One region of the Paenibacillus sp. LS-5 genome, then DNA from elsewhere that is predicted to be linked to it. Evidence: riboswitches for the same ligand, from Rfam matches in the RefSeq annotation. Region 1 holds a riboswitch; each other region holds the start of a gene.
What was found. A riboswitch is a leader RNA that binds a small molecule or an ion and turns the genes downstream of it on or off. The one in region 1 is predicted to bind cyclic di-AMP.
Positions count from the first base shown of each region.

Region 2: another riboswitch for cyclic di-AMP. It lies ahead of AC0MA3_RS20570 (hypothetical protein); the one in region 1 lies ahead of AC0MA3_RS24760 (ubiquitin-like domain-containing protein).
Region 3: another riboswitch for cyclic di-AMP. It lies ahead of AC0MA3_RS25365 (C40 family peptidase); the one in region 1 lies ahead of AC0MA3_RS24760 (ubiquitin-like domain-containing protein).
Region 4: another riboswitch for cyclic di-AMP. It lies ahead of AC0MA3_RS02760 (APC family permease); the one in region 1 lies ahead of AC0MA3_RS24760 (ubiquitin-like domain-containing protein).

Region 1 covers NZ_JBWAVA010000025.1:45,382-52,886, reverse strand. Annotated here, with positions in the region: gene rsmI (16S rRNA (cytidine(1402)-2'-O)-methyltransferase) at 1-664, shown strand, start outside; gene AC0MA3_RS24775 (AbrB/MazE/SpoVT family DNA-binding domain-containing protein) at 1,029-1,283, opposite strand; gene AC0MA3_RS24770 (HD domain-containing protein) at 1,590-2,873, shown strand; gene AC0MA3_RS24765 (TatD family hydrolase) at 2,928-3,698, shown strand; cyclic di-AMP (ydaO/yuaA leader) riboswitch at 3,897-4,125, shown strand; gene AC0MA3_RS24760 (ubiquitin-like domain-containing protein) at 4,417-5,577, shown strand; gene rnmV (ribonuclease M5) at 5,743-6,294, shown strand; gene rsmA (16S rRNA (adenine(1518)-N(6)/adenine(1519)-N(6))-dimethyltransferase RsmA) at 6,291-7,175, shown strand; gene yabG (sporulation peptidase YabG) at 7,278-7,505, shown strand, end outside.
Region 2 covers NZ_JBWAVA010000016.1:46,301-53,805, reverse strand. Annotated here, with positions in the region: gene AC0MA3_RS20610 (lipoate--protein ligase family protein) at 1-266, opposite strand, end outside; gene AC0MA3_RS20605 (CHAD domain-containing protein) at 546-1,439, shown strand; gene AC0MA3_RS20600 (thioredoxin family protein) at 1,523-1,864, opposite strand; gene AC0MA3_RS20595 (MerR family transcriptional regulator) at 1,903-2,265, opposite strand; gene AC0MA3_RS20590 (ThuA domain-containing protein) at 2,450-3,085, opposite strand; gene AC0MA3_RS20585 (SDR family NAD(P)-dependent oxidoreductase) at 3,123-3,845, opposite strand; gene ytxJ (bacillithiol system redox-active protein YtxJ) at 4,072-4,398, shown strand; gene AC0MA3_RS20575 (glutaredoxin family protein) at 4,395-4,634, shown strand; cyclic di-AMP (ydaO/yuaA leader) riboswitch at 4,941-5,110, shown strand; gene AC0MA3_RS20570 (hypothetical protein) at 5,280-5,723, shown strand; gene AC0MA3_RS20565 (hypothetical protein) at 5,802-6,017, opposite strand; gene AC0MA3_RS20560 (hypothetical protein) at 6,096-6,293, opposite strand; gene AC0MA3_RS20555 (ABC transporter permease) at 6,328-7,505, opposite strand, start outside.
Region 3 covers NZ_JBWAVA010000028.1:15,480-22,984, reverse strand. Annotated here, with positions in the region: gene AC0MA3_RS25385 (AbrB/MazE/SpoVT family DNA-binding domain-containing protein) at 47-520, shown strand; gene AC0MA3_RS25380 (YwhD family protein) at 642-1,148, opposite strand; gene AC0MA3_RS25375 (M1 family metallopeptidase) at 1,319-3,265, shown strand; gene AC0MA3_RS25370 (hypothetical protein) at 3,277-4,107, shown strand; cyclic di-AMP (ydaO/yuaA leader) riboswitch at 4,329-4,467, shown strand; gene AC0MA3_RS25365 (C40 family peptidase) at 4,525-4,953, shown strand; cyclic di-AMP (ydaO/yuaA leader) riboswitch at 5,343-5,485, shown strand; gene AC0MA3_RS25360 (C40 family peptidase) at 5,491-5,982, shown strand; gene AC0MA3_RS25355 (GNAT family N-acetyltransferase) at 6,211-6,696, shown strand; gene AC0MA3_RS25350 (c-type cytochrome) at 6,792-7,148, shown strand; gene AC0MA3_RS25345 (4a-hydroxytetrahydrobiopterin dehydratase) at 7,281-7,505, opposite strand, start outside.
Region 4 covers NZ_JBWAVA010000001.1:598,836-606,340, forward strand. Annotated here, with positions in the region: gene AC0MA3_RS02735 (ZIP family metal transporter) at 1-137, opposite strand, end outside; gene ymzB (protein YmzB) at 388-723, shown strand; gene murB (UDP-N-acetylmuramate dehydrogenase) at 789-1,700, opposite strand; gene AC0MA3_RS02750 (ABC transporter ATP-binding protein) at 1,870-2,676, opposite strand; gene AC0MA3_RS02755 (histidine phosphatase family protein) at 2,828-3,442, opposite strand; gene AC0MA3_RS02760 (APC family permease) at 3,582-5,399, opposite strand; cyclic di-AMP (ydaO/yuaA leader) riboswitch at 5,526-5,684, opposite strand; gene AC0MA3_RS02765 (disulfide oxidoreductase) at 5,912-6,343, opposite strand; gene AC0MA3_RS02770 (DsbA family protein) at 6,343-7,098, opposite strand; gene AC0MA3_RS02775 (ATP-binding protein) at 7,175-7,505, opposite strand, start outside.

The DNA.
Region 1 (7,505 bases):
GGCAGCGAGTGGACCAGAGCTTATCCGATATATAATAGAAGGTAAAAATCTGGCATTGGTTAGCGATGCTGGTCTGCCTGCCATTTCTGACCCTGGAGCTGATCTCGTAGCGCTTGCGATCAGCCATGGGATCCCCGTGATTCCGATTCCCGGTGCTAATGCGGCACTGTCTGCTTTGATTGCTTCTGGCCTGCCCACAACCACCTTCACCTTCATCGGGTTCTTGCCAAGGGAGCGTAAGGATATTCGTAACGTGCTGTCAGGTCTTCGTTCGGCACAAGGCACCCTGCTGTTCTATGAATCACCGCATCGTGTAGCAAAAACTTTGGCCCATCTGCAGGAGACTTTTGGTAACCGCAAGATTGTACTCGCCCGTGAATTGACAAAACGGTACGAGGAGTTCCTGCGTGGCAGCATTGAAGAGTGTCTGGTATGGTTGTCAGAGCATCCACCGATGGGTGAGTACGTGATTGTGCTGGAGGGTGAGAGCAAAGAAGAGGCCGAGCTTGCCGAATCTTCCTGGTGGCGTGAACTCAGTATCGAAGAGCATGTAACGCATTATGAAACTTCCGGGCTGTCACGTAAGGATGCTATGAAAAAGGCAGCTTCAGACCGCGGGTTGGCAAAACGGGATATTTATAATGCACTATTGGAGAGAGAATAAGGAAATATCAACGAGGAAATATCTGCACTCTACCTATATATTGGCAGAAAGTTATTCCTTATATTAGTTGTAAATGTAGTTTCTACATTTATATATATGGTAAAGGGTTAATTTCGAGTATAAATCTGGGTATAAGTGTAGCCAAGCGATTCCCGTAGGGAGAGCCAGCATCACAGTTAGACTAGCTTCTGAGTGTCCAGAGGACGGGAGCCCTTAGGGCCCTCCCTGTAGGGAGGGTTTGGGAGGGTAAACCTCAGGAGGGTAGAATTACATAAAAAATACCTCCCGCAATAACGGGAGGCCAAGGAGATATAAAAAGGTTAGAATTAACAATTTGATTAGTTCTTATTATAACCTATTTGCTTTAATTTGTCACAGGGGTAGGGATAGCAGAAATGCATTCGTGACAAACAATTTTACCTTTGAAATAGGTTACATTTTCCGCATTGCCACAGAATATGCAAGCAGGCTCATATTTTTTAAGCATAATGCGCTCACCGTCCACGTAAATTTCGAGCGCATCCTTTTCACCGATGCCCAGTGTACGGCGCAATTCAATTGGAATAACAACCCGTCCTAGCTCGTCTACTTTTCTAACGATACCTGTTGATTTCATCATTGTAATCGTTGCTCCTCTCAATGTTCAAAAGCGTCATTATTCGACAATGTTCACCGTTTTATGATACTTATAATACCAACCATTCCCAAAACAGTCAACCTTTTTTACTGTCGAGTTCAAGCTGAATTCGAAAAAAACTTTTGTAAGGCTTATAAATAAAGAAAATCTTACGAAAACTGCAATAAAGTAATTTGTCGATTTGTAAATTGAAAAAGTGTCATTATTCGACAAAGTGCGACATTATCTACTATTATAACCTTAATTTCAACTGATTTCTATTCTTATTATCTAAAGGAGTTGAACTTAATGATGCAACCGCTGACAGAAGAAAAGGTTTTTAAAGATCCGGTACACAATTATATTCATGTTCAGGACACGATTATCTGGAGATTGATCAATACCAGCGAATTTCAGCGCTTGCGTCGAATCCGCCAGCTTGGCACCTCCTATCTAACCTTCCACGGGGCTGAACATAGCCGCTTTTCCCACTCTCTTGGAGTTTATGAAATTACACGGCGGATCATCTCCCAGTTTGAACGAAGCGGGTACAAGGATTGGATGCCGGAGGAGAGCCTGCTCACTTTATGTGCTGCACTCCTGCATGATTTGGGACATGGACCGTTCTCCCATTCTATAGAAGAAGCTTTTGAAATGAATCACGAAGACTGGACATGCAGAATTATACAGGAGAACACAGAAGTCACTGCCATACTGCGAGAAGTGAGTGAAGATTTTCCGCGCAAGGTTGCATCTGTGATTGCCAAAACGTATGAGCATGAAATCGTGGTCAACCTGGTGTCGGGTCCTCTGGATGCAGACCGTATGGATTATTTGCTGCGTGATGCCTATTATACGGGGGTGAATTATGGGACAATCGACATTGATCGTATTCTGAGAATGCTGCGTCCTTATAATGGACGGGTTGTCGTAAAGGAATCAGGTATGCATGCCATCGAGGATTATCTGATGTCACGTTACCAGATGTATTGGCAGGTATATTTTCATCCGGTTACACGCAGCTCGGAGATTATTTTGCGCCAGATATTCCGCAGGGCGAAAGAGCTTCTACAGGAGGGGTATAATTTCCGTTTTATGATCAATCCGCTCAGTGATTTATTTGGTGGAGAGATTAATGTGGAACAGTATTTACTGCTGGATGAAGCCTTGGTACAGACTGCATTTATGCAGTGGACTCTGGAATCCGATGAAACATTAGCTGACTTGTGCAGCCGATTTATTCATCGTAAACTGTATAAATATGTAGAAATGGATCACCTAGACTCGGAGACGATTGATGAAATCCGCCTCAGTTTTGCGGGGGCCGGGCTGCATCCTGATTACGATCTGGAGATTGATTATCCGACAGATCTTCCTTATGATGTTTTTCGTCCAGGGGAGGGTTTTGACAGCAAACAAATTTTGCTGCTGGACCGTCATGATAAACTGCGGGAGATCTCTGAGGTATCCGATATAGTCCGTTCGATCAGCGGTATTCACCGCGGCCGGTATCATCTTTATTTTCCGCAGGATAAGCTACAGAATGTGCTTACACAGCTGCCTGTTTCCATTGCTGAGATCTTTGCAAAATAATACAAAAATTTCTGGAATTCATCATAGAAAACAATACTGAAAGGATGATTCAGCATGCGCTTATTCGACACACATACTCATCTGGATGCACCGCAATTCGACGAGGACCGCGAGGAGGTTATTGCACGCGCTTTAGAGGCTGGAGTCAGCAAGATGATTAATATTGGATTTAATCGGGAAACGATTCCAACGACAATGAAATTAGCAGAAACGTATGATTATATTTATGCAGCAGTAGGCTGGCACCCCGTGGACGCGATTGACATGAAGGAGGGGGATATGGACTGGATTGCCTCTCTGTGCAGCCATAAAAAGGTGGTGGCTATCGGAGAAATCGGGCTCGATTATTATTGGGATACTTCCCCCAAAGAAATACAGCAGGAGGTATTCCGCAAACAGATTGGTATGGCACGGGAACTAAAAATGCCTATCTGTATACATAATCGTGATGCGCACGAGGATGTGGTACGGATTTTGAGGGAAGAGAAGGCAAATGAGATTGGCGGTGTCATGCACTCCTTTTCGGGGAGCTGGGAAACGGCTAAAATGTGCCTTGATCTAGGGTTTCATTTGTCCTTTGGTGGACCTGTAACTTTTAAGAATGCCAGAGTGCCGAAAGAGGTGCTTGCGCAGACTCCAATGGACCGGCTTTTGATCGAAACGGACTCTCCATATCTCACGCCCCATCCCTTCCGTGGGAAGCGAAATGAGAGTGCATATGTGAAGCTTGTCGCCGAGGCAGCTGCGGAAATAAAAGGAATTGATTTACAGGAATTAGCTGAAATAACGTATGCGAACGCACTGGAACGATTTGGGATTGTCTGAAAACGGGAGTAAATCCGGTGAAAAAAGAAGTATAGCCGATATATTAAACTTTTTTAATAAAAAAACGGCCGATTATTACAATATTTTAATGATTTTTTTGCGTAAACGTGGTTGAATCGTGCTTTACAACATGCATCAAAACAGGATATCATCTTTTCAGTGAAGTGAGCTGTTGTTACTGTGACAGTCACATTTTCATGGATCGTCTCGCTGAGTCTCCGTATGGAGAACGGGGGAACCAATAATGATCTGCCGCATGTCCGTACATAGGGTACAACACAGAAATGCCGCAGACTTTATTTGATTTCTTCACGTGGTCTTTGGGGTGAATTTGAGGGCAACCGCCGTGAGCGGGTGACCTGAGATAGGGCGTCTCTCTTATGCCCGAACCCGACAGCTAACCCCGTAAGCGCAAGTAAGAGAGGAAACCTCGTGCATAAACATTCCCGCGTATTCTGACACCCGGAGAGCCACGAAAGAGTCCTCTGTGAACTCTTTTTAGGCTTTTTTTGTTTTTTGAATAATGCGAATGTTTCCAGCATACTGTTGTATAACAGATGTCTGGAGTAGCTATGCCGAGCAGGCGATCCATGAGCAGGAAACGCTAAAGCAATGCGGGCGTATCCTGTGCAATCTCAAACCTAGTTTCGTCAGAAGTGATACAGTCACCTTTGCTATACAACTTGGACGACGGGGCTATGTAAGGAGGATGGAGAGAATGGGCGTATTCCAACCAGAAGTATCCCATGATTCGCAATCATCCAGCAGGTCTTTCGCATTACGGTGGAAGCAAGTGAATCCTCGCGTACTTTCACTTGCAGGCGCGGCATCAATCGTTATCGCGCTAGTAATTCTGCTGTACGTACACGGTCAAAGCTTTAAAGAAATAACTTTAGTAATAGATGGAAAGGTACAGACGCTGGAGACGCGGGATACGCTGCTCAGTGATGTGCTGGCAAAAGAACAAATTTCGCTGCAGCCGCAAGATGCATTATCTATTGGCCTTAGTGATGAAATAAAAGACGGCGACCGTGTCGTAATCAACCATGCGCAGGCTTTTAAGCTAACAGCGGATGGAACAACCAAAACGCTCTACACAACCGAAGACACCATCGGTCAGGCGATTGACAAACTGGGCATCAGCCTGGAGAGCTATGACAAGATTTACCCTTCTCTCAACACCGCAGTTTCTGCCGACATGGAAATCAAAATTGTCCGGATTAACAAGCAAGTGGTACAGCGGACAACAAATTTGCCTTTCCGGGTTATTAAAACCGCAGACCCCTCCCTGACAAAGGGAACTGTAAGAGTTGCGCAAGCGGGCAAACCGGGCGTTATGGTCCAGCATATCGAGAAAATCTATCAAGATGGCGAGCTGGCATCTATGCGCATGGTGGGCAAGGAAGTACAGACGGTTACCAAAGACAAAATCATTGCTATTGGTACCAAAGCACTTCCCAAGGCTGCTGTAGCCACTACTGCAACTTCCAATTCAACCACTACCACAAAAACATCTAAAGTCAGCACAAACAGCAACAATGTTGCGAGCAAAGCAGGTATAGATTTTGAGTACAAAAAAATAATCAAAAATGTATCCATGACGGCTTATTCTTCTGAAGAGCCAGGGATTGGTACACGTACGGCCTCCGGCACACGCGTAACGGAAGGTCGGACCATTGCTGTGGATCCAAACGTAATACCTATCGGCTGGTGGGTGTATATTGAGGGTCTTGGGTTTCGCCGTGCAGAGGATACCGGCGGTGCCATTAAAGGCAACAAGGTGGATGTCTACTATGATTCCCTGAGCAATGCCCGTAACTTTGGGCGTAAATCACGTACAATTTATGTGATCGGGCCTGTGAAGCCAGAGCTGAATTAAGCAGCAGTTTTTTGCAAATTAACAGTTAATAAGATATAGTGAGGGTAGCAATTAAGACTGTTACGGAATTTCAGAGCCTACCGCTCATCACTTATACATTCTTTAGCCAATAAGAAGGGGAGCGAATCCTCTTCTTTTTGCGTTGCAGAGTAAGGAGTTTAGAAAATGATCAAGGAATTAATCGTTGTGGAAGGTAAAAGCGATACAGTTGCCATTAAACGAGCTGTAGAGGCGGATACCATTGAAACAGGAGGTTCAGCAGTGGACCGCAAAGTGATCGCAAAGATTGCACTGGCTATGGAACGCAGAGGGGTCATTATTCTAACAGATCCTGATCATGCCGGTGAACGCATCCGGAAGATTGTGTCTTCCAAGGTGCCAGGCTGCAAGCATGCGTTCATACCTGAAAAAGACGCTACCCGTAAAGGTGACATAGGAGTGGAAAACGCTTCTCCGGAGGCCATTCGTCACGCTCTTAAGCATGTTCATACTTCCTTTGAAGGTGCCCCGGCTCTGATTGGGCTCGAGGATCTGATGGCTGCAGGAATGATGGTGCATCCGCAGGCAGCGGAACGGAGAATGGTGCTGGGTAATCTGCTGGGGATTGGATACTGTAACGGTAAGCAGTTGTATAAGCGGCTGGCGATGTTTGGCATAACACGAGAGGAATTTTCAAATGCTCTCGCGCAAATTGATCAGGGAGGCATTACCTCATGAGTGGCAACAATCATATTTCATCGCCGGTACGCACTAAGGAAATCATTCAGCGTTACGGATTCTCCTTTAAAAAAAGCTTGGGTCAGAATTTTCTGATTGACCAGAATATCCTGGACAAAATTGTGGATGCTGCGGGTCTGGATCAGGCAGCCGGTGCACTGGAGATTGGGCCAGGGATTGGCGCTTTGACTGAAAGGCTGGCGCTATCCGCTGGAGCGGTAACGGCAGTTGAGATTGACCGGCGGCTAATCCCGATACTGCGGGATGTCCTCTCCGCTTACCCGCATGTCAAAATCCGGAACGATGACGTGCTGAAGGTGAATTTGCAGGAATTGTTTGCTGAGGATTTTGCGGCTGTGGAAAGAGTGAGTGTGGTCGCCAATCTGCCGTATTACGTAACCACTCCAATCCTCATGAAGCTGCTGGAAGAAAAACTGCCGCTCGATAATATCGTCGTGATGATCCAAAAGGAGGTTGCTGAACGCATGGCAGCCTCACCTGGCGGGAAAGAATATGGTAGCCTTAGTATAGCTGTGCAGTATTATAGTGAACCTGAACTGGTCTGTATGGTGCCACGCACGGTGTTCATTCCACAGCCAAATGTGGAGTCTGCGGTGATCCGTCTTAAAGTGAGGGAGCGTCCGCCGGTAGAGGTTGCTGATGAGAAGCATTTTTTCGAGGTGGTACAAGCTTCTTTTACACAGCGGCGTAAAACCATTGCTAATAATCTCAAAGCCCGGTTTTTTCCGGAAGAGGGACGTGAACGTTTGGAGTCTCTGCTAGCCGAGGCAGGAATCGAACCAAGCCGCCGCGGGGAGACGCTCAGTCTTGAGGAGTACGCCCGGCTAAGCGCCGTGCTGCTTACTGCTGGAATCGGGTAGATAAGAAAAACGACCTTAGGCCTTTCATATCGTTCAAATCAGTACCAATGAAGAACCAACCGGGGACTTTGCCCATACGATGGGGTAGGGGTGGTGTTGGAAATGAATTTAGGAGACTTGGTCGTTCGCAAATCTTACGGTGGCGATGTAACGTTTCGGGTGGAGAATATTGTGCATAACGGGGCAGTTATCAAAGGCACTGAATTCCGCTTGTTGGCGGATGCGCCTTTGGAAGACTTGGTGCAGGTGCCACCTACCGGTATTACCGAGCGGGGACAACAGGCGCAGATTAAGGCTACGGAGTCGCTAACCCGGCTGCGCAAAGACCGG
Region 2 (7,505 bases), on a different contig from region 1:
GCTTCCCCTCCCGCCAAGTGCTCAAAGAGTGCCATAACCGGCGGAAGTAAACCCTCCGCTGCTTGTCCGGAAGATGGCTCCTGCAACGGCACTGGACCCTGATCTTGCTTCTGAACTTGTCCGGGCTGAGACTTACGGGACTGCTCTTGCCCAAGTGCTTGCTCCTCCACTTGTCCTTGTTCCTCTACTTGTCCAATTGCTTGCTCCTCCACTCGCCCTTGCTCCTCTACTTGTCCATGCGCTTGCTTGTTGTATTCCCCGCTCATTCATAATCCCTCCGCTGACCATCGCTTTGCTCTTTTGCATAATTACAACATCTACGTACACTGGCTTCCTGCAGGCTGCCGTCGAACCATCCGTTTTCCTGTACCTTTTTATGATACTGGCAATATTCCCATTGTAACCGATCTGAAGTGCAGGAGCGAAACTATGGGCTGCAGCCTGAATTTGAAAAAGCAGGATGATAGCGTTATCCTTAGGATATAGAAGAACAATCGTCCCGCACCAAGCTCATGCTACACACAACCCTTAAGGAGTGAAGCCGCATGACTGACCTGCTAACAGTGAAGGACCGGCCCATCAGTAAAGCCAGGCAATGGGAGCTGGCATTGAACAAGCTGTATATCAATTTCCGTGACTATAGCAAAGATGCACTGAAGAAGTTCGATGATGAAGATATCCATCAGGCCAGAGTGAACTGCCGCAAACTGCTGACGCTATTGTCCATTCTGGACCCGGAGCATCGGGTTACAGAGAATCTGTACAGCACCTTCAAGAAATCGCAAAAAAGGCTAGGCAAGGTTAGAGACGCCGACGTGCTGATTGAATCCTTCAAGGATAGACGGAAGCAGGCTAAGGAAGCCGGAGCAACCAAAACAGCCAAGCTGCTCAAGGCAGTGATCCTGTACCAGAAGACTGAACGTAAGAAATACCGCAAGAAGCTGGCCCGAACACTGCCCAAGCTGAGCGGCATAACACTGGACGCCGAGTGGGAGGCATTCCTTAGCAGCGATCTTGAAGCACTGGCGGCCAAAAGAGATCCGAATGTCGTCATGCGTGAGCTTGAGGTCGCTTTCGAGCAGAAGAAAAAAACCTGCAAAACCTTGTTTAAGGGTCCTGAGGCCGAATCCAAGGAGGCTTTCGATGCGCTGCACGAGCTGCGGATTGCCGCCAAGGAATTGCGTTATACCGCTGATGCGGCTTCCTTTGCGCTTAACCAGAAATTTCACGCCCATGAGGAAATCTACAAAGAAATCCAGGAGCAACTTGGCGCTATCAACGATAAACGGGGATGGCTGGAAGTGATCCAATCCATTGGCCGTGATGAGCTGAAGGTTGGCCGTAAAGTATGGACTGAATTCACGGACAACCTGAGTGCTGAAGTGCTCGAAGCGCTGCATCATAATGAAGTAGTGCCGTTTCCGTTGAACTCGAAATAACTGCTCTTCCTTGCATTCATAATCCCGTCCCCTATCAAAAAGGCAGGAAGCCATGTATCATACAGCTTCCTGCCTTTCCTTATTTATCGTCTATTCGCATTCGCTGCGGTAAATTTGTCCAGCACACCCTGATAGGCCGATTTCGGGCGCAGTCCTACCAACTTTTCCATAGGCTGCCCGCCGTTATATACGATCACAGTTGGCAGGCCCATAACTCCCGCCTCTGCAGCCAGCTCGGGCAATTCATCGCAATCCACTTTGAGAATCGTGATATTGCCGCCATATTCCTCATCCAGCTCCTCCAGGATCGGCAAAAGACCCCGGCATGGTGCGCACCACGGCGCTCCGTAATCTACCAGTATGGTTCCGCCTTCCTGAAGTTGTCTCCGCACAGTATCGGCTTGCCCTGCATGAATAATCGTCATTGTTCACTCCTCCTTGTCAGCCTGTGAATCCTTTCAGGTCACTCTGATTCCTGCTGCTCCTGCTGTATGGAAGCCATCCGCTCCTCCAGATTCATCTTGATCTGGTTCAGCTGCAGGAGCTGGCGTTCAATATCTTCCAGCTTGCTGCGGTACAGCGGCATTACTTCTGCACAGAAAGCTTCTTTTTTCTTCAGTACACAATTCAAGAAGCCGGCGATTTCCTCGGTCGACAAGCCCAGATTCAAATACAGTTTGATCGTCTCCACGGTCTCCACGGCCAAGATCGAATACTCGCGGTATCCATTGGCCTGGCGGAGCGGAGTGATCAAGCCCTGGCGTTCATAATATCGCAGAGAACGGATGCTGACACCCGTCCGCGCTGCAAGCTCACCTATTTTCATGGTATGTTCTCCCCGGGGTTCATGAGAAATGGTCTGACCTTAGTATAAACCCTGACACTAGTGTCAGGGTCAAGGCTTTTATTACCGATAAGTCGCCAAACACCCAAAAAGAAAAAACCAACAGAAGCCTCCGCTGGTTTTCACACTATAATTCCCTATGAGTTCCTTTAAGTAAAATCAAGCACTACAGCAACCCTGCCGCCCATAGACCGCCTCTTGTAATCATCTGCCGGAACGGCTCTACCGAAAAGGAAGGAAGATGATGACCCGGCATCAGATAGACTACACGTCCCATCCCGAATTCATGGCACCAGGCAGCCGCATGATTGGCCCCCTCATGGGAATACTCGGCCAGAACCGTTGTTTCAAAATGGGGCTGCATATCAAAATAATACGGCTCGTCCTCGATCACAAAGTCAGTAATGCCCTGCATGATCGCATGCCCCGTAGCCGGAACGGTCATGTGAAGCTCGGTGTAGGCCGGATGATGTGTGAAATGTGCTCCCAGCATCACACCCAGCTCCTGGTTACGCTGCAGTGAAATCCCGTTATGCACCACCAGCAGTCCGCCGCCGTTTGCTACGTAGGAGAGCAAAGCCCCGCTTTGTTCAGGAGCTATTTTGTCGTCAGAAAATTCTGTATACGCTATCACAAGCTTGTAATCCGATAGGCTGACCGAATTCAGCAATGAATAATCTTCCGTAGATTTCACCTCCAGCTTTCCGGCAAACAGCTCCTCGAACACGCGGTCAACACCGGAGAACGGATGATATTTAACCTCTGAATAGCTCCCCAGCGCAAGTGCCTTCCATTCTGACATTTTTCATCCACGCCTTTCTTCTAAGTAAAAGTTGCTGTTACCAGGGCCAAGGGATTCCGTCCAGATCAAGAAAAGCCGGTTCCATGCCCATATGCGCCTTATGCTCCTGCACAATTCCCATGATTTTGCGGGCAGATTCTTCAGGGGTAACAGGAGCGGCCTTATTCTTGTCACAGTTCATACAGGACTGGAGCCAGCCTGGATGGAAGACCATCACCTGGCCGCCCATGACCCGCAAATGGTTGTGCAGCAGAGAAGACTGCATATTAAGCGCCGCCTTGGACATACAATAACCGTACATATTAATCCGCTGATTACGGCCAATGCTGCCAGCTTCGGAGGAGATGTTCACAATCAGTTTGTGCTTGCCCTGCAGCAGGAGCCCCATCAGCGAATTGCTGACCCGAAGAGCGCCAAGCGTATTCACATTATAAATGCGTGCCATCGCGGTGTCATTCATGTCTACCAGCATGGTGGCATCATCCGCACGATCAATAATTCCAGCATTGTTAATAATCATATCCAGATGCCCTGTGCATCCTGCAATGGTTCGTGCTGCACGCTTTACACTGTCACTGCTGCCGACATCCATCGGAACCAGAATTAACTGCCCCTTGTACTTAACTGCGAGTGCTTCCAGTGCTTCCGACTCCTCCATGTACCTCCCTGCAAACACCTTATAGTGATTCTCCAGCAGCCAGCGCACAAGGAAAAACCCGAGTCCCCGGTCAGCACCGGTAACACAAGCGACCTTTTTCATGGAATGGGTCACTCCCTTTTATTTGACATCAGTATACAGAAATCGCCAATTCCCTTCCACCTTAGCATGACAATTGTCATTTTACAACGTCCTCTGTTGGACTATCGGGCTATTCAGGGCCTGCTGAATCTTCTTTTTGATTTAATTTTGAACTATGTTACAATCAGGAATATCATTGCTAGCAACCGAATTGTTAGCAAAATAAACTGCCAGGAGCGTGACCTAAATGTCTATACAACAAATCCACAGTCTTGATGAATTGCATGAATACATTACCCAGCCCGGTAAAAAACTGCTCTTCAAGCACAGCACCACCTGCCCGATCAGCGCCAAGGCGAATGAAGAATTCCAGGCTTATGTCCAGAGCTCCGGCACTACCGCTGCTGTGGTTCATGTGATTGAAGACCGCCCGGTCTCCAACCAGATTGCCGAAGACTTCGGGATCAAGCATGAGTCTCCGCAAATCTTCCTGCTGGAAGATGGTGAGGTCCGCTGGAACACCTCCCACTGGAAAATCACCCGCGATGCCCTCAAGGAAGCTGTGAGCCAATGAGCCAGCCTGTGATCATTTATTCTACAGCCAACTGCAGTGACTGCAATCAGGTGAAGCAGCTGATGAAGGAGCAGGACATTCCTTTTGAAGTACGGGATGTAATGACCAGTACCGTTTATCAGGAAGAGGTTGAGAAGCTGGGCTTCATGGGCGTTCCTGTTACTGTATCTGGAGCACATGTCGTCAAAGGATTCAATCTGCCCGAGCTGAACAAGCTTATTGCAGCAGCCAAATAGATCAGATTCATTGGGCTAATTAGAGCAGCAAGATATCCGGGAGAAGTAGTCTCCCGGATATCTTTTTGTCTGGTGCATGAATGAATCCGCATTCATATCAGCGATTCCAAGCCTTATTATCCCCCAAATATAAAAACTGGCGTGCGAATGAGATAATGAGCCGATAAGTGGCAAGATATATGGTTTTACCTGTTTATTTCCTTTGAACTTTCCGATTTCAATGTGAAATTGACGGAACCACTCCCTTTTTCCCTTTTACAAAGATATTCCTGAAAGAGTATGATTCGTTTTGAACTTATTCATGGAAACCAATCAACGCTGAATTCCCGTCATACGGGAAACGGGGGAACCACCAGGCCAAAAGCCTACATGGGGTGAATCCAAAGGAGACTGCAGAGATGCGGCCTCACAAGGCAGGGCGACTCTCACCGCCCGAATCCGACAGCTAACCCCGTAAGCGTATAGAGAGAGAACTTGATCCGCCACGCTTTTGCGCCAGGTTTATTTGAACCTGTACGGAAGCCGCAGCAGAGGTCCTCCTCTGCTGCGGCTTTTTTGCGCAACATATTTGGGGAACGGGGCTTCGCCGGGGGAGCGGCTGGAAGCTGGGCGAACTGGTGTATCTAATCCGAGGAGGAAACTGGAATGGAATCGCGCACGGCGGCTTCCGCATCCGAATTTGCGGAATATGTTGAAAAGTACAGCGAAAATATCCTTACGCTCTGCAGTCTGCTGCTGGGACAGGGTTCTGAAGCGGAGACGGCTGCCGTGAAGAGCTTCACGGAGCTGTATGTGCCTTATCTGCGAAAAGGCTGCGGCCCGCAGAGCTTCTCCATTCTGGCCTACCGCGCATGCATCCGGTATTGCTCCCGGATTGCACAAGACCGCAAAGCCTGCCTTGCAGCCTGCCTGCCCTGGGAGGATCAGGTTGTGCATGCGCTCCGGTATGGCATGCGGCTCTCCTTAACGGAAATCAGTGAGATCCTCATGAAGAGCCTGCCTGAGCTTAAGGCGCAGCTCCGGCAAATGCGTGAACTGCTGGCGGCACATGAAGCTACACTGCCCACATCAAATTTATCTGCCGGATAAGATCGAATAGCATGCAGCATAGTGAATAGATATCATTCAAAAAAGCCGCGGCAACCTACCGCGGCTTCTGATTCGTTCTTATTCTTTTTTGCCCTTTTTGCTTCTTTTGTCTTTTGCACCATTGCCGCCCTTGGCAAATCTCAGGAATGCCATGCAGCATCCTAATAATCCTACACCAAGCAATAACGTCTGCAGCGCACCCAGCCAGGTTGAGCCTTCTGAATGAATTAGACTACTGATGATAATCAGCAGAATCGAAGCCGCAACCAGTAAGGGCGTTTGTCTTTTTTTCATCAACATTACCACTCCTTACTTACTAAGGTACACTATACAGCATGATTTCGCCAGATGAACGGATAACGGATGTCTGGCTTATTTCGCGTCTTTAAAGCCCTTGTTCTTAGCAAACGTCCAGATGGACAGCAGCATTATAGCTATCCCAGCTCCCGCCATTACTCCCTGTACAAAATCGCGCAGATTCGATCCGTCGGAAGAAATCAGCAAACTTCCGGAATTGAGCAGCATACCTGCAAACATCAATAACGCGAATGATTGTTTCTTTTTATCCATCCTGAACTCTCCTCACACAGTTAGTGGGTTCCACTCAAATCTTGTAAGCCTTCATCGCTTTTCTGATCTCCTTGATGCTTGGGCGTTTGCCGTACATCAGAACGCCTGTGCGGTAGATCTTGGCGGCGAGCCAGCCCAGTCCGAAGGTGGTCACGAGCAAGATGATGAGTGATACGGCAATCTCCCAGAACGCTACTTCCCCTATACCGATGCGCAGCAGCATGCTGAGCGGTGAGGTGATGGGCACAAAGCTCGCCACTTTGATAAGCATAGTATTAGGAGCTGAGATGCTAAACAACGGAATGTAGAAGGCCAAAAAGGTACACATCATTACCGGCATCACGGCCTGGCCCAGATCCTCCGTGCGGCTCACAATGGAGCCTACAGCAGCATACATCAGTGCATACAGGAAGAATCCAAGAATATACAGGATAAAACCGTATACCAGGATGCCATAATTCAATTGTCCAAGATCCAGGTCAAAATCAGTCAATATGCTGGCGTTATGCGGAAGCATCAGATTGATGGCGATACTTGCCGAGATAATAGCAATCTGCATCAGGCCGACCAGGAAGATCCCGATCACCTTGCCGAACATTTGCGTGAGCGGCGAAGCGCTGGTAATCAGAATTTCCATGATGCGGGAGCTTTTCTCTGAGGTTACTTCTGCCGAAATCATATTTCCAGTCATGGTAATCGACATAAAGAAGAGGATCAGAAGCACATAGACGATAACATAATTGATAGCTGGCTTCGATTTATCTGCTGCCGCCCCACCGTCTGTTCCATCCGTACTAAGCTGCTGGGTGCCGATGGACACCGGCGCGAACATCGCCGCTACCTGTTCCTGAGTCAGCTTATCACCGGCGATCAGCTGTGTATTGATCTGCTGCAGTGCACTCTGAAGGTAAGTCTGCACATCTCCATCCAGTTCCCCGTCCTTGCTGTGATAGGTGACTGGAGGCACGCCTTCCCCGCCTTTGGCATCAAAGGTAAGGTAGCCTTCGATGGTGTTGTCATCAATTCCCTTCTTCAGGGCAGCATCATCCGCCGAGGTAAAGGCCGTGAAAGCCACGGTGCCCTTATCTTTATCTTTATTTTTATCTGCATCCGCATCCGGATTCACAGGCGGCGCATATGCCAGCAAGAGCTCAGCGGTACGGTTCCCCTGTTCAGCCACAACACCGATCTGTGTGTTCTTGGCCCCATCAT
Region 3 (7,505 bases), on a different contig from region 1:
ATAGATATCCACAAAAAAAATTAAAGATGTAAATGAGGGACATGGGATGAAGGATACAGGCATGATCCGGAGTTTAGACAGTCTTGGCAGAATTGTGGTTCCCGTAGAAATCCGAATGACTCGAAATATCGACATTGGGGATTCTATCGAATTTTTCATTTTGGATGATGAAATTGTCGTACTCAGAAAGTACACCTCAACGGAATGCACGTTCTGCAGAAGTCTTGATCATGTGACCTATTACAAAGATCAGTTCATTTGCAACAACTGTCTGAAAGAGCTCAGTAATCCGGATCGGACAGCTGATGACAACGTTCAGCCGCAAAGCCCTGCAGACAGGAATCTAGAACCTGCCCGCGGGGGGCGGCGGACAAAGACCGAGGAAATGAGCCAGCGCCTAGAGAAGGCTATAGAGGATCACCCCTATGCCAATCAGAAAGAGCTTGCGGAGGTGCTTGGCATCAGCCAAGCCCGGGTTAGCCAGCTCAAGCGCAAGCTCAACCTGCTCAGCGGAACATAGGATAAAGCTCTACCCGACATCCTGAACTTCATACACAATACAAACAGCCAGGTCTCCTGAATTAGGAGGCCTGGCTGTTTAGTGTGCGAATGATCTGTCCTCGCTAGATACATATGGAACATTACTCTGACAATGCAGCTTTGAGCTCTTCAGCCGATGCATTCCACCACTCTGAGTTGTGGGTAATCAGGAGTGATTTCAAGGCTGCTTTGTCCGCTGCTCCAAGCCCCTCAAGAATTACTCTGCGCTTCAAGGCGGAATCCAGCTTGTTCACATGATCGGCAAGAATCTTCCAGCCCCTGCGTGCTTCGGTGTCAATCCACATCTCGCAGGCGGTAATCCCGCCATAAGACTGGCCTTCCGGGGTGCGGTCCACAGCCACCCATACCACCCATACCTGTCTTCCGTCCGGTACATCCTCACGGTTCGGACTGAATTTAATTCCCTTCTCCACTTTGCTCTTGGCATGCATGGCACCGATATCGATAACGGCCTCACCGCCGTCAATAATAACCGGCGATACATTGTTCAAATCGATGGAGCCTGCTCCAAAGCCTTTATGCTTGCTCTTGGCGTTCACGATATTCAGAGCCATCGGTTTTTTACCCTCTGGTTGGTTGTTATCCACAAGTGCACATCCTTCCCTTTCACTAATAATTTAATTTTAGCTAATAATGCGCCGAATGCAAACATATACATCCCGTAGATGCTTGTCACGGGAGGAATCACAGTATGAAGCCACTGTCATTTAGGTACACCCTCATCATTGCAGCTCTGGCCGCCTTCACTCTTACAGGAATGGGAATCCGAGCTTTTTCAGGGCATAACTCTGCTGTCCTGACAGCTGCCGCACCAAAAGAGGCCAAGTCCCCTATAGCTGCACAGATCAAAGCTCCGCAGCCCGTTCTCCCGGAGAGTAAGCCGCTCCCCGTCTCGGAAGCTCTTAGCAAACGGGTAACCGAATATCATATTGACGCGCAGCTAATCCCCTCTGCAGGGGCATTAAGGGCTTCCGAGACAGTTACCTGGACACATCCCGGTCAAAAACCGGTACAAGACCTCTACTTTCACCTTTATCCAAACGCCTTTGCCTCTAAAGATACTACCTTTATGAAAGAATCCGGAGGTACACTGCGCGGGGATACAATGCCAGCGAACGGATACGGCAGTATGACCCTGACCGATCTGCGGACTTCTAACGGTGTCTCGCTCATGCAGCGTCTGCAGTATGTCCAGCCTGACGACGGCAATATGAATGACAGGACACTGGTCAAGGTGCATCTTCCTGTACCCGTGAACGGGGGAGAAAGCGTTACGCTCAGGCTGAAGTATGAAGTCAAACTGCCAAAAATCTTCGCCCGAATGGGAATATCAGGTAATTTTGTAATGGCCGGACAATGGTTTCCCAAACTTAGCGTGTATGAGCCAGCCGGCACCCGCGGGGCGAAGCAGGAAGGATGGAATCTGCACCAGTATCACGGCACCTCCGAGTTCTACAGCGACTTCGGGATATACAGTATCACTCTTTCCGTACCCGCCAATTACACTGTCGCAGCAACCGGATTTCCGGTGAAGACCGCCAAGCTGAAACAGGATCAGAAGATTTATCAGTTCTACGCTGATGATGTCCATGATTTTGCCTGGGCTGCCTCTCCCGACTTTGTGGTTGCAGAGGAAGCCTTCTCGGCACCCGGAGTGCCCGGGGTAAGGATTAAGCTCTATCTGGACCCGGTGCACAAAGATTTGAAGGAGCGGTACTTCCAGGCAGCCAAAGCTGCTCTAAGTGCCTTCAGCAAATGGTACGGTTCTTATCCTTACTCGACACTATCCATCGTTGTTCCGCCAAAGGCTGGGAATGGCGCAGGCGGGATGGAATATCCCACACTCATCACCGCCTTCGGCGCAGCCGAGGATGCCCCGGGCACCCAGCTTGAGCGTACTGTTATCCATGAAATCGGGCATCAGTTTTTTTATGGCATGATCGCCAGCAATGAATTTGAGGAGGCCTGGCTGGATGAGAGCTTCACCTCATATGCAGAAGATCGGCTGATGGAACAGGAATATGGCGTAGCACCCAACTTAGCGCTTCAGTCTAGTCTGGTTACCTCATCACAGCCGCTCAATCTGGAGACCTGGAAATATACAGGTGATGATGCTTATACACGCAACGTATACATCCGGGGCAAACTGGTGCTCAAAGATATTGAACAGCAAGTTGGCACCAAAACCATGGATGCCATCATGGCTGCCTATGCCCGCAAATACCGATTCCAGCACCCTTCCACTGCCGATTTTCAAAAGATCGTAGAAAAAGTGACCAAAAAATCATGGCAAGCCTACTTTGATCAATATGTATACAGTGGTGGTGCTCCTGATTTTGCTGTAGATGACATTATCAATACCGTTCACAAAAAAGGGACCGGCACAGAAAATCTCCGTTATGATTCATCGGTCACCGTGAGCAACAAGAGCAGCCAGTACGAAGAGGTGCCTGTGAAGTTCACCTTTTCGGATGGATATACCGTTCAAAGATATTGGAATGCAAAAGACAAGAAAACTACGTTTCAACTCTCCTACAAAGCGCCGCTGGTATCGGCAGAGATTGATCCCGGGCACTCCATCCTGCTGGAGAGTAGGCATCTGAATAATTTCAGACTGGCAGAACTGGAACCCGACACGCTCTCTCGCTGGACGCTTAGCATAACCAACCTGATTGAAAATCTGCTCGGAACTCTTGTCTGGTGAGGTGAAGGATTGTGAAAAGATCGATATCCCGCGGCTGGTACAGCATGAAGGAACAATTCTATATACTGATTCTGTTGTTTATCTACAGGTTGTTTTGGAGTTATTTCATGTACAAGTTTGTTAAAAGCGCAGTGGTTCCGATACTGCTGCGTTACCCTGATCAGGATGCGGGTGGCAGTGCAATGGGCAGGCTTCTGTATTATGTGGAGGGACAGATCGCACTAAGCACACATTCCGGTGTTCAACAATGGCTCTGGATGCTGCTGGGTTTAAGTGCAATAAGGCTCCTGCTATCACCATTCATCCGGGCAGGATTGCTCCATGAGCTTCATCAGGAACGTAAAGGCGAGCGTGGAATGTTCTTTTTTCCGGGTATGCGGCTATATGGGCTTCCGGTGTTGCTGTTCAGTCTTGCAGAATGGGTGCTTACAGCGCTGCCGCTCTACTGGCTTCTTCCCAGAATGTACGATCTGCTGCTTACCGGAATTGTGGATTATAAGCTGCTGCTGAAATTGGTACCCTACATTCTGGTTTGGCTATTATATCTATTCTTCATCCGAAAAATGCTGCTGTACATGCAGTTCGGTTATACAGGTGGTACAGGAACCCTGTCTTCTCTGCTGGTCTGTCTGAAAGTAATCATTCCTTCAGTGGGAGTATCGGCGGTGATGGGAGCAGGGGGATTGGTAATGATGCTTGCTTGTGGCGGGATGTCGATCTTTTGTCCCGGGATGCCGGCACTTCTGCTGAGGCAGTTCTCTCCCCTCCCCACTACACTGTTCAAAATGTGGGGAATCGCCGCACAATACCATCTCTGGTCCAGTAAATCATTTCCACAATAAATACTGCAATTTGCCGGCATAAAAAAAGAGTCACTGCTCCTTGAGGGAGCGGGACTCTTTTTTTGGATTACAAAGTAAATAAGTGTATTTGCAAAACTGTAAATCCTCTGGTACAATGATGCCTGTACTACTAGTAACAAATTTGTAATCTTTAAGACGCAGCACATTCAAACACAATAAACTTACAAGCATTTGCAAATTGTCGACACGTCGCTCTTCTGGTGCATAAAACGCCAAATTCCCTGCACCGGGAAGTGGGGGAACCATATTTTGGGTGAATTGATCTCGCTTTAGAGGGGTCATAGGGGAACCTTCTACCGAATCCTTAAGCTAACCTCGCAGGCCTTGGAAGGAGTACATCTTTTGAGAAGTCAGAATTTTAAGAAAAAATGTACCGCAGCAGCACTTGGACTAGTAATGGTATTCTCCATCGGAGCTGGTAGCGCTTCCGCTGATTCGAAGATGGACAGCGTCATTGCTAAAACTATTGGAACCACCTATAAATTCGGAGGCACCAGCACAAACGGTTTCGATTGCTCCGGCTTCACCTCGTATGTTTTTAAAAGTGTCGGACTTACCCTACCACGCACGTCCAAGGCACAATTCAGCCTGGGAACATCCGTATCACGGAACAACTTGCGTTCAGGCGATCTGGTATTCTTCAATACCTTTGGATCAGGAGTTTCCCATGTCGGCATTTATGTCGGTGGAGGCAAATTCGCACAATCTTCCAGTTCACGCGGTGTAAATATTTCTTCGCTGAGTCAAGCCTACTGGGCCAACCGCTACGTTGGCGCTAAACGAGTGATGAGCACTACAGCTTACAAGACCGTTGCCTACGACTAATTGAAGTTTTTATCCCCTCAAAATCACACCTCTAACAACTAAATGTAACTTATACGAGCCCGGAACTGATTATTGCCGTAATCATTTCCGGGTTTTTCCTTTTCCTTATTCTCCCTTTTACACACTTTTTAGAGCTTTGAAACACCCTTTTTGATAAATATTCCAGATAAATCTTCCATACCTCTAACTTACGGAGTAATAAACAAGCGCAAATTAGGCATTTTTCTCTTAAAAGGCTCAAAAAATATGTATTTATATGCTTTTAGTGATTGCCAACTGCTTCTGTCTTTGTTACAATTATCGCAGTAAGTCGATAGTAACATTTTTGTAATTATTCAAACCTGATTTACAAAGGTTTTGTCATTGTTTGATCCGTAAGCTAATCCTAATCAACAGTCGTGCCGAGTTCCTTAATTATTAAGGAAACGGGGGAACCGATTTTGGGTGAATTGACCTCCTATTCACAGAGGGGTCATAGGGGACCTTCAACCGAACCCTTAAGCTAACCTCGTAGGCATTTGGAAGGGGTATTTACTTTTGAAGAAGAAGCTGGCAGCCGCACTACTCAGTTTTTCCATCATTCTTACCATCGGAGCGGGAAGCGCTTTCGCAGACTCCAAGATGGACCAGGTTATCGACAAAGCCATCGGTACTAAATACGTATCCGGCGGAGTTTCGACTAACGGGTTTGATTGCTCCGGATTTACCATGTATGTGTTTGATAAGATTGGAATCAACCTTCCTCACCAGTCTGGTTCCCAATATCAAATGGGTACTGCCGTATCCCGTGATAACATTAGACCAGGCGATCTTGTATTCTTTAATACAAGCGGCAAAGGAATATCCCATGTCGGCATTTATGTCGGTGAAGGCAAGTTCGCACACGCTTCTTCCAAGCGCGGTGTAACCATCAGCTCGCTGAGTGACAGCTACTACGTCAACCGCTACGTTGGCGCCAAACGAATTATGAGCACAGATGCTTATCAAGCAGTTGCTACTGATTCACAAGATAACGACGATGTACAATAAGGTCTAATATTGTAACTGAACAAGCTCTTTTCCAGGATTTTTGCCGAAATCTTGGAGGGGGCTTGTTTTTTTGTCTCTATAAAAGTTACTTACCCTCCTCGTTATTTGCAAAACATAAAAAACCGCGATTTTTGCTAATTCTAAAAATATATTTTTATGCGTCGAAATGGAATGGTTTTGTATATAATTATGATATAACGTTTCATTCTGAAGGGAGGCGGATAGCGGATGATTAGTTCTTCTGTAACTTTTTACGTTGTCCCCATGGAAGTGAATCACGCTGCAGAAATATGTGAATGGGTATATAAACCTCCATACAACATTTATGGCTGGATGTCCTGGGAGCAAATGCAGGCCTTAGATGTTGAATTCGGTGATCCCCGGCTGCGTAGCGAGCAGTATGTTTCTGTGCTGAATAGCCAAGGTATCCTCTGCGGTTTTGCACAGCTATTCCCGATGGAGGGTGTTGTCCGGCTTGGAATTGGCATGCGGCCTGATCTATGCGGGCAGGGTATGGGTCATCTGTTCATGAATGCGATCGTCAAGGAAGCCCTATCACGTTATCCGGAGCGTGAGATTGATCTGGAGGTGCTTACCTGGAACCAGAGGGCGATTCGCGCTTATCAAAAAAGCGGATTTACTATTACAGATACTTATGAACGCCGGACTCCGACGGGAGATAAGCCATTTTATTGTATGGTCTATAACAAATAGCACAAATCATTCATTTTTTTGTCACAAATGCTATGATAACGCTTTACCTTCTTGTATAATGTAGGAAGCAGCTTACAAGGAGGGGACGGATGCAGATGCAGAAATGGATCATGAGCGGTTTGTTTTTTGCCGCCTGTGCCTTTGCGGTAATCTTAATGTTCACCTTGCCCGGCAAAGCCGAAGTCGCTGAGGAGAACAAACCAACAATGCCCGAAGTACAGATGGATGCGGCGAGCGCCGAGGCTACAGTGAAGGCTAATTGCATCACCTGCCATGGTGACCAGCTCCAGGGCGCTGTCGGCCCTAGTCTCCAGCAGGAAGGCGGCAAGCATGACGCCGGAGAGATTTATACCATTGTCACCAAGGGCCGCGGACAGATGCCTTCTTTCAAGGATAAGCTGGCGCCCGAGGAGATCGCGAATGTAGCGATGTGGCTTGCGGAGAAGAAGTAGTTCTCCTCATTATTACATCACCTCCGTAACACAAAATGCCCGTACAAGGATCATGTAGATCCCGTACAGGGCATTTTTTATATAAGGGATATGAATTTCCAATCTCTAATCTGTCCTGCAAGGGTTGGAGTGTTAACGATTCTTCTCAAAAGCCTCATTAAATTCATGGGCCTGCCGGATATCAAGTGCCGTAAGGCCATCTTCACCCACAGCAGACAGACGCAGGACGACAGTTTTGTAGTCAACTGTAATATGCGGATGATGCTCGAATGCTTCCGAGATAGCTGCTACCTCATCCACAAAAGCAATGCCCTTCATATATTCGTTGAACATGTATTTGCGCACCAGGGTACTCGG
Region 4 (7,505 bases), on a different contig from region 1:
GCACCAATGAGTACCCCAGTACCGAATGCCATAATGAATCCAATCAGCTTTTTCGGAATCGGCAGATATAACGCCAGCAATGCTCCAAGCAGGACCGCAGAGCCGGAAATAGCTCCCCATAACAGTGCACTCCACAATAGGTTCACCTTCCTTGGCCAATGTAGTTTAAGTATAAAATAGAAGTGCCTGATAGTAGTTTACACTCGAAAAGGAAATTACAATCAGCTGCAGGCCTGGATGAGATTTTGTTAACTTCATTAATCTTTAATTCACTTAATTCATCTTCCACCTTCACCTGTCTAATGCATTCACAGAAGCATGGATTCAATTTCAAAGAAAAGGGTAACTTAACTTCTATAATCTCCTTGATAAGGATGGGATCAACTGATGGATCAAAGTGTACAGAAATTAATGGATTGGCTGACCGCCCAAGGGGGCGAAACTCTGGTTATTGACAAGCAAGAGATGAAGGATCTGGACACCGTCCACTTCAATCTGGAAACCGTGGATTATCGGGATGCCGAAGATGTCATTGATGAATATCTGGATAGTGCTCTGATTCTGCGAGGCACTGGCAACACTATTAACCGGGACGGCGAGCTTGTCCCCCTGCCCCAGTTGAATTACGAGATTGCTGTCAGCGGGCTTCAACTGGATGAAGTTAATGACGAGCGGGTTGAACTGCGGACGGACAGAGCCAAATATTCCATCTCCAAGAGCTGAATACTGCCCACTATAAAATAACAAAACAGGACGCATCCAATTGATTGCGTCCTGTGATATGTTAATTATTCTTCTCCGATAATCTCTACCTCTGTCTCTAACTCTACTCCGAACTTATCCTTGACTGTAGACTGAACATGGTGAATCAACCCTATATAATCCTTGGCCGTTGCTTGATTGGTATTAACAATGAATCCCGCATGCTTAACTGAAACTTCAGCTCCGCCGATTCTTGTTCCCTGAAGCCCGCTCTCCTGAATCAACTGCCCGGCAAATCTTCCAGGGGGACGCTTAAAGACGCTTCCGCAGGAGGGATACTCCAATGGCTGCTTGGATTCACGTTGGCAGGTCAAATCGTCCATGACCGCTTTGATATTCGCAGGATCACCTGGTTGCAAAGCAAACCGGGCCTCCAATACAATGAATTCGCCACTGGCGAAGACACTTTTACGGTAGCCCCATTCCAGCTCATCCCCCTGAAGAGTCACTAGCCGCCCTGCTTTACTGATAGCAAGTGCACTATGCAGCACATCTTTGACCTCTCCGCCGTATGCGCCAGCATTCATATACAGCGCTCCACCTACAGTTCCCGGAATTCCGCAGGCGAACTCAAGTCCTGCAAGACTTTTCTCCAAAGCAAATCGGGAAACATCGATAATCTTTGCACCACACTGGGCGTAAAGCAAATTATCCCTTAATCCCATATCGGTTAAGTCTGCAGTCTGCAGGACAATCCCGCGAATCCCTCCGTCACGGATAATGACATTCGAGCCGTTCCCCAGAACGGTCAATGGAATGTCGTTTACACGGGCATATGTAACAATGGACTGAAGTTCCTCATATGTCGCAGGTACCGTCAAAATGTCGGCCTGCCCGCCGATACGCGTAAATACATAACCTTGCAGCGCCTCCCCGCGCTTGACCACGCCAGTCGGAACCAGCTGCTGCAGATCCTCATATATTTTGCTGATATTCATATTCAGTGCTCCTTCGACTCCATAAAAATAATATTCCTTGATTCACTGTATAATCGTTAACTAGGGCAACCACAACTTTAACAACGAACAGGCTCCCTTGTCAATGACGGGAGCCTGTTGCCAACTGCATATATTATCATTATGAGTCACATTTCACATTTATAACCTATTACACCCCAACTGCACTGTATGCCGCCAGTTCATAAGGCAGACAGAGAGGCACACCGGTCCGCGGATCACGTACAATATCCGCTTCAATACCAAATACTTCCCGCAGTACATCAGGTGTCATCACTTCAGCCGGAGGGCCTTCACTGATCACATGTCCGGATTTGATCGCTACCATATGCTGAGCATAACGGGAAGCATGATTCAAATCATGCACGACCATAATAATGGTACGGCCTTTTTCCTGATTCAGCTTCTGCAGCAGATGGAGAACCTCCAGCTGGTGTGCCATATCCAGAAAAGTTGTCGGTTCATCCAGGAACAGAATATCCGTCTGCTGGGCCAGTGCCATCGCAATCCAGGCCCGCTGACGTTGCCCTCCGGATAGACGGTCAATGGGACGGTCGTGGAACTCTTCCATACCCGTCACTGAGATCGCATTTGCAATAATACTATGATCTTCCAGAGTAAGCGTACCAAAGCCCTTTTGATGCGGATAGCGGCCATAACTTACCAGTTCTGATACAGTAAGTCCATCCGGTGCAGTGGGGTTCTGCGGCAGGATCGCCAGCTGCCGGGCTACTTCTTTGGTCGACAGATTATGGATCGACTTGCCGTCCAGCATCACACTGCCGCTCTTGGGCTTCATGATACGCGCCATTGTCTTGAGAATGGTAGATTTCCCGGAGCCGTTCGCCCCTACCAGGGCTGTGATTTTCCCTGTTGGAAGAGACAGGTTCAGTCCTTTGACAATCAATGCCTCCGCATATCCAATACTTAACTGCTCTGTGTTCAAACGTTCCGGCATCCTCTTCACTCCTATACATCAATAGAATCCTATATGTAATATCCGATCCGGTTAAAGACTTGTCTTTTACGTCTCACTCCATTAAATGATATTGATTCTCATTCTCTATGTCAACATAAATATTTAGTTTTTTGCACGCAACTGTTTATCTTCACAGATGCTGTGTAAGGTTTTCCAGTGAAATTCTCCACTCTCCTTCACAATACTCTATTTTATGTATACTTGTGTAAGAAGCCGAAAATGCTTTTCGGGTCTTGTTAGTCCATTCCAATCCTCTCAAAATATGATAGATTATATTAATGACTCCACCATGCGTAACAACGATTACATTTTCAACAGGATGGTTTCGCACTTGTTCTTCACATAGTAGGGTAAATGTTTCTTTTATACGTGTAAAAAATTCAATGGGACTTTCTCCGCCAGGATAACGTTCATCCATCCGTAAACCCGAGAAGTACAGATTAGGGTATCGTTCATCCACAATTTCATTGGGCATGCCTGCAATAACCCCATTGTTCGTTTCTCTCCAATCTTCGCTGCTTTCAACTCGTAATCCTAGTGCTCTGGAGATCTCATTTGCTGTATCTAATGCCCGTTGCAAATCGCTGCTTAGGATACGATGTATATTAAAGGACGATTGGTTTTCCTTAAGGTAAAGCCCCAGCTTCTCCGATTGCCGATATCCCTCAACAACGAGTCCTCTTTGACTCCACCCTCCACGAAATCCTTCATCATCAATTCCATGTCTTATGAAATAAATGGCCATTTGCATCTCCCCTTCTATTTTTTCGGATAGGCATAATAATACCATATTAATATAAAATTCACTTTCACCTTTTCTTCTTAATACAAAAGAGCCGCTCCCGAAGTATCCGGAAACAGCCCTGTTAATGTAATACATCTATTTATTTATGCAAATGATAAGGCACTGTCGCTACGATGATATCTTTTTGATTCATCAGATAAGAGCGGATGAACAAGCTGGTCTGGTTATGCAGGATCGCCTGCCACCAATGCTTCGTTATAAACTGCGGAATGAGTACCGTGATATGGTCGGTAGAAGCGGTCTTCCACTCCACTGTATCAATGAACTTGACAAGCGGACGAAGAATGCTGCGATACCGGGAACGTAGTACAATTAAGCGCACTCCCGGATTCCATTCCTCCCACTTTTGTTCCATTTTGTTAATTTCTTCTTCATCAAATCCAACATACACGGCTACCACATTATCCGTTAAGGACTTGGCATAGCTGATGGAATGCAGAACTGCACGGGTTACACCTGCGACAGGAACTACTACGGTGCTTCCTTTGATACAAGGTTTATCCGTTTCCGGACAAATACGCAGCTGATCTGCTGTATTGAGATAATGGCGGTGAATCCGGTGGAACACGAACATTACAACCGGCAGGAAGATAAAGGCCATCCATACACTCGAGAACTTCGTGATGATAAAGATCAGAGTAATGGTCAGGGTAGTAAGCATCCCCACCGTATTCACAGCAAATTTATTTTGCCAGCCTTTAGGTTTGGATTTATACCAGTGCACCATCATACCAAGCTGGGACAGGGTAAAAGGAATGAATACACCCACTGCATACAAAGGAATCAGACTTTCTGTATTTCCATGAAAAGCAGCGACAAGCAGGGCTGATAATACACCCAAGAAGATAATGCCGTTAGAGAAGCCCAAACGGTCGCCTCGGACCATAAAGGCATGGGGCAGATATTTATCTTTGGCAAACATAAACGCCAGCAGCGGGAAAGCTGAGTAAGCCGTATTGGCTGCAAGGAAGAGAATTACAGCAGTAATCCCTTGAATGAAGAAGTACAAACCACCGCGTCCAAAAGTAGATTCAGCAATTTGGGATACAACTGTAGCTTTGGTATCCGGTGTAATTCCGTACCAGTAGGCGAGCAGCGTGATTCCTGTAAACATACTTCCAAGGATAATTCCCATCATCATCAAGGTTTTGGCCGCATTTCTCTCAGCAGGTGCCTTGAAGTTTGGAATTGCGTTCGATACCGCCTCTACTCCTGTAAGGGCCGAACAGCCGGAGCTGAAGGCTTTAAGCAGTAAAAACAAACTGACATTCGATACAGCAGCCCCGATTTCTGGAACATTGGCGTGGGCTCCGCCGGTTGCATATTTGAATATTCCCGCAATGATCAACACGAAGATCGATACTACGAACAGATACACAGGAATAGCAATGAACGATGCAGATTCCGTAACGCCTCGCAGGTTGACAAGGGTCAAGAGCAGAATAACGGTTACGGCGATTAGAACACTATGATTATGAAGATTAGGAAAAGCGGATGTGATCGCATCCGTCCCTGCCGACGCACTAACCGCAACGGTCAAAATATAGTCGACCAGGAGCGATCCGCCTGCTAAGAGTCCAGTAGGAACCCCGAGGTTGCTCTTGGCAACGATATACGCGCCTCCGCCTTGCGGATAAGCAAAAATAGTCTGGCGATAGGATAAAATCAAAATAGCCAGCAAGCCCAATACGGCTAATGCAATTGGCAATGAGTACCAGATAGCTGTGAAGCCTGCGGCTACCAGCACAATCAGGATTTGTTCCGTTCCGTAGGCTACAGACGAGAGCGCATCAGAAGACAGGACAGCCAGTGCTTTCACCTTGGATAACTTTTCATGATCGAGTTCGTTCGACTTCATCGGACGCCCGATCAATAGTCGTTTTACCTTGCTTACCATTGTAGTAACAGTTCCTCTCTTTGCTTACGTTGAAACGGTAATACCGTGCGCTGTTTTCATTGGTGGATTTCATAAATGCAGGCACAAAAATAAGCATACGGAAATGATCCGCATGCTTACGCATCGTCATTATCCCACCGTTGCTTACGAGGTTAGCTGGCGGATTCGGGCTGTGGTAGCCCTACGGTTATGGCCCTTGCGGACCGTTCCCGATTCACCCCTTTGGCGCTTGGCCAATGTTGGTTCCCCCGTTTTTCCTTACAGAAAATTCAGCGCATATTCAACTTCTCACAAGGTCTAATGATAGTCTACAATGCCTCTTCCGTAAAGCGGTGAAAAAAATGAAAAAAGAATGAAAAAACATCCAATTTACGCAAAACAAAGATGAGGGATATAGCGATCTTTCATTCTCTGCGAATATCCCTTCATACCGGGTTTTTTCATGATTTTTATCTATATTTGTGTCAGAAATTTCAGGAATGATTGCCCTCTATATTCTGCTGTGGCTCTGTCTAGTCTACGGTGTCCTCTTTACGCCCGGTCCAGAGCAAAATCGTGATTAGAGCAAATGCGATCAGGGCAAGTAAAGGGATCGTAATGAACCCGAAAAAATTAAGATAATCTTTATTACAGGGTACGCCAATCGTACATGGGAGCACCTTGCTGAGTGCAGGAATCTTCTGCTCGGCATAATGATAAACACTTATGCTGCCCCCAATTAGACTTAAAGGAAGCACATAAGGAATTATCTTTTTGTCATTCCGGTATGTGGCAATGCCCAGCAGGATGAGCTGCGGGTACATAAATATACGCTGGAACCAACACAGCTTACATGGCTCATACTTCAGGACCTCGCTAAGATACAAGCTTCCCGCTACCGCAATAACGGACACGAACCAGGCCAGATAGAGGCAGTGGCGCCTGCAGAACGTAGAGAACTTCATCACTCGGCGCTCACTGCTTCGGAAGCAGACTTCATCTGTGCATCTATGGCTTCCATATTGAATGGCTCCTCTACTTTGTATCCATTAATAAATACAGTAGGTGTGGAGGTGACTCCGGTATCCTTGGCAAGAGTAATATCCTTTTGCAGTTCACTTTCATAGGTCCGTTCCTTGATATCCTTGCGCAACAGATCTAAGTCAATGGGCAGCTTTTCCTTCTCTGCCAGACTCACCAGAAAATCCTGTGTAGCCCATTCAGCATTTTCATCCCCTTGATTGGCATAAATTGCATCGTAATAAGACCAGAAAGCATCACTATTCTGATGATATACCGAGAGGGCTGCCAGAGAAGCCGTTTCAGAATCCGGACCGATAAAGGCCATATTTACGAAGTAAATAGCTGCTTTATTCTGATTCACATATTCCTGAGCCAGCTGTGGCTTGATGACACCTGCAAAATTGGCACACGCCGGGCATTTGAAATCACCGAATTCGACGATTTTAACCGGTGCATCCGCTTTGCCCAGTCTTGGAAGCTCACTGTAATTGAATTGAACCGCTTCGCCTGAACCTGCATTGGAAGAAGAGTCCTTCGATGCCAAAAGAATAAGCACGGTGAAGATAATCACTACAATGGCCACTGTGCTAATAATCAGGATTCTCGTTTTCTGCTTGTCCTGTTCCTGTTGTGCCCTGCGTTTCTCCGCTTTGCTTAATTGGGGAAGCATGACATTGTTTTTATTTGATTTGTTCAAATGAGAGTTCCTTTCTGTCCCGTCGGGACTGTTGTGGTGAAGGTATTTCCTTTAAAATTATATAATTAAAACTCTCTCATTGGCAAACCTCCTGTTGAGGAATAGGTTCCATCCGCTGCAGAGGGATTCTGAAGCTAAAAACACTCCCCCCGCCTGTGGCATTTTCCGACCAAATGCTTCCCTCCATAAGTTCTACGAGTTTCTTGCAGATCGCCAGCCCGAGACCTGTGCCGGGATATTTGCGGGTATGGGAAGCATCTGCCTGGGAGAAAGGCTGAAACAACATTTTATACTTATCCGGCGTGATCCCAATCCCTGTATCCTTCACCGTGAATTCAAGAACCATAGACGCACCCAGAGCGCTGTATGGAGCTACGGATACTGTTATCCCCCCATGATGAGTAAAC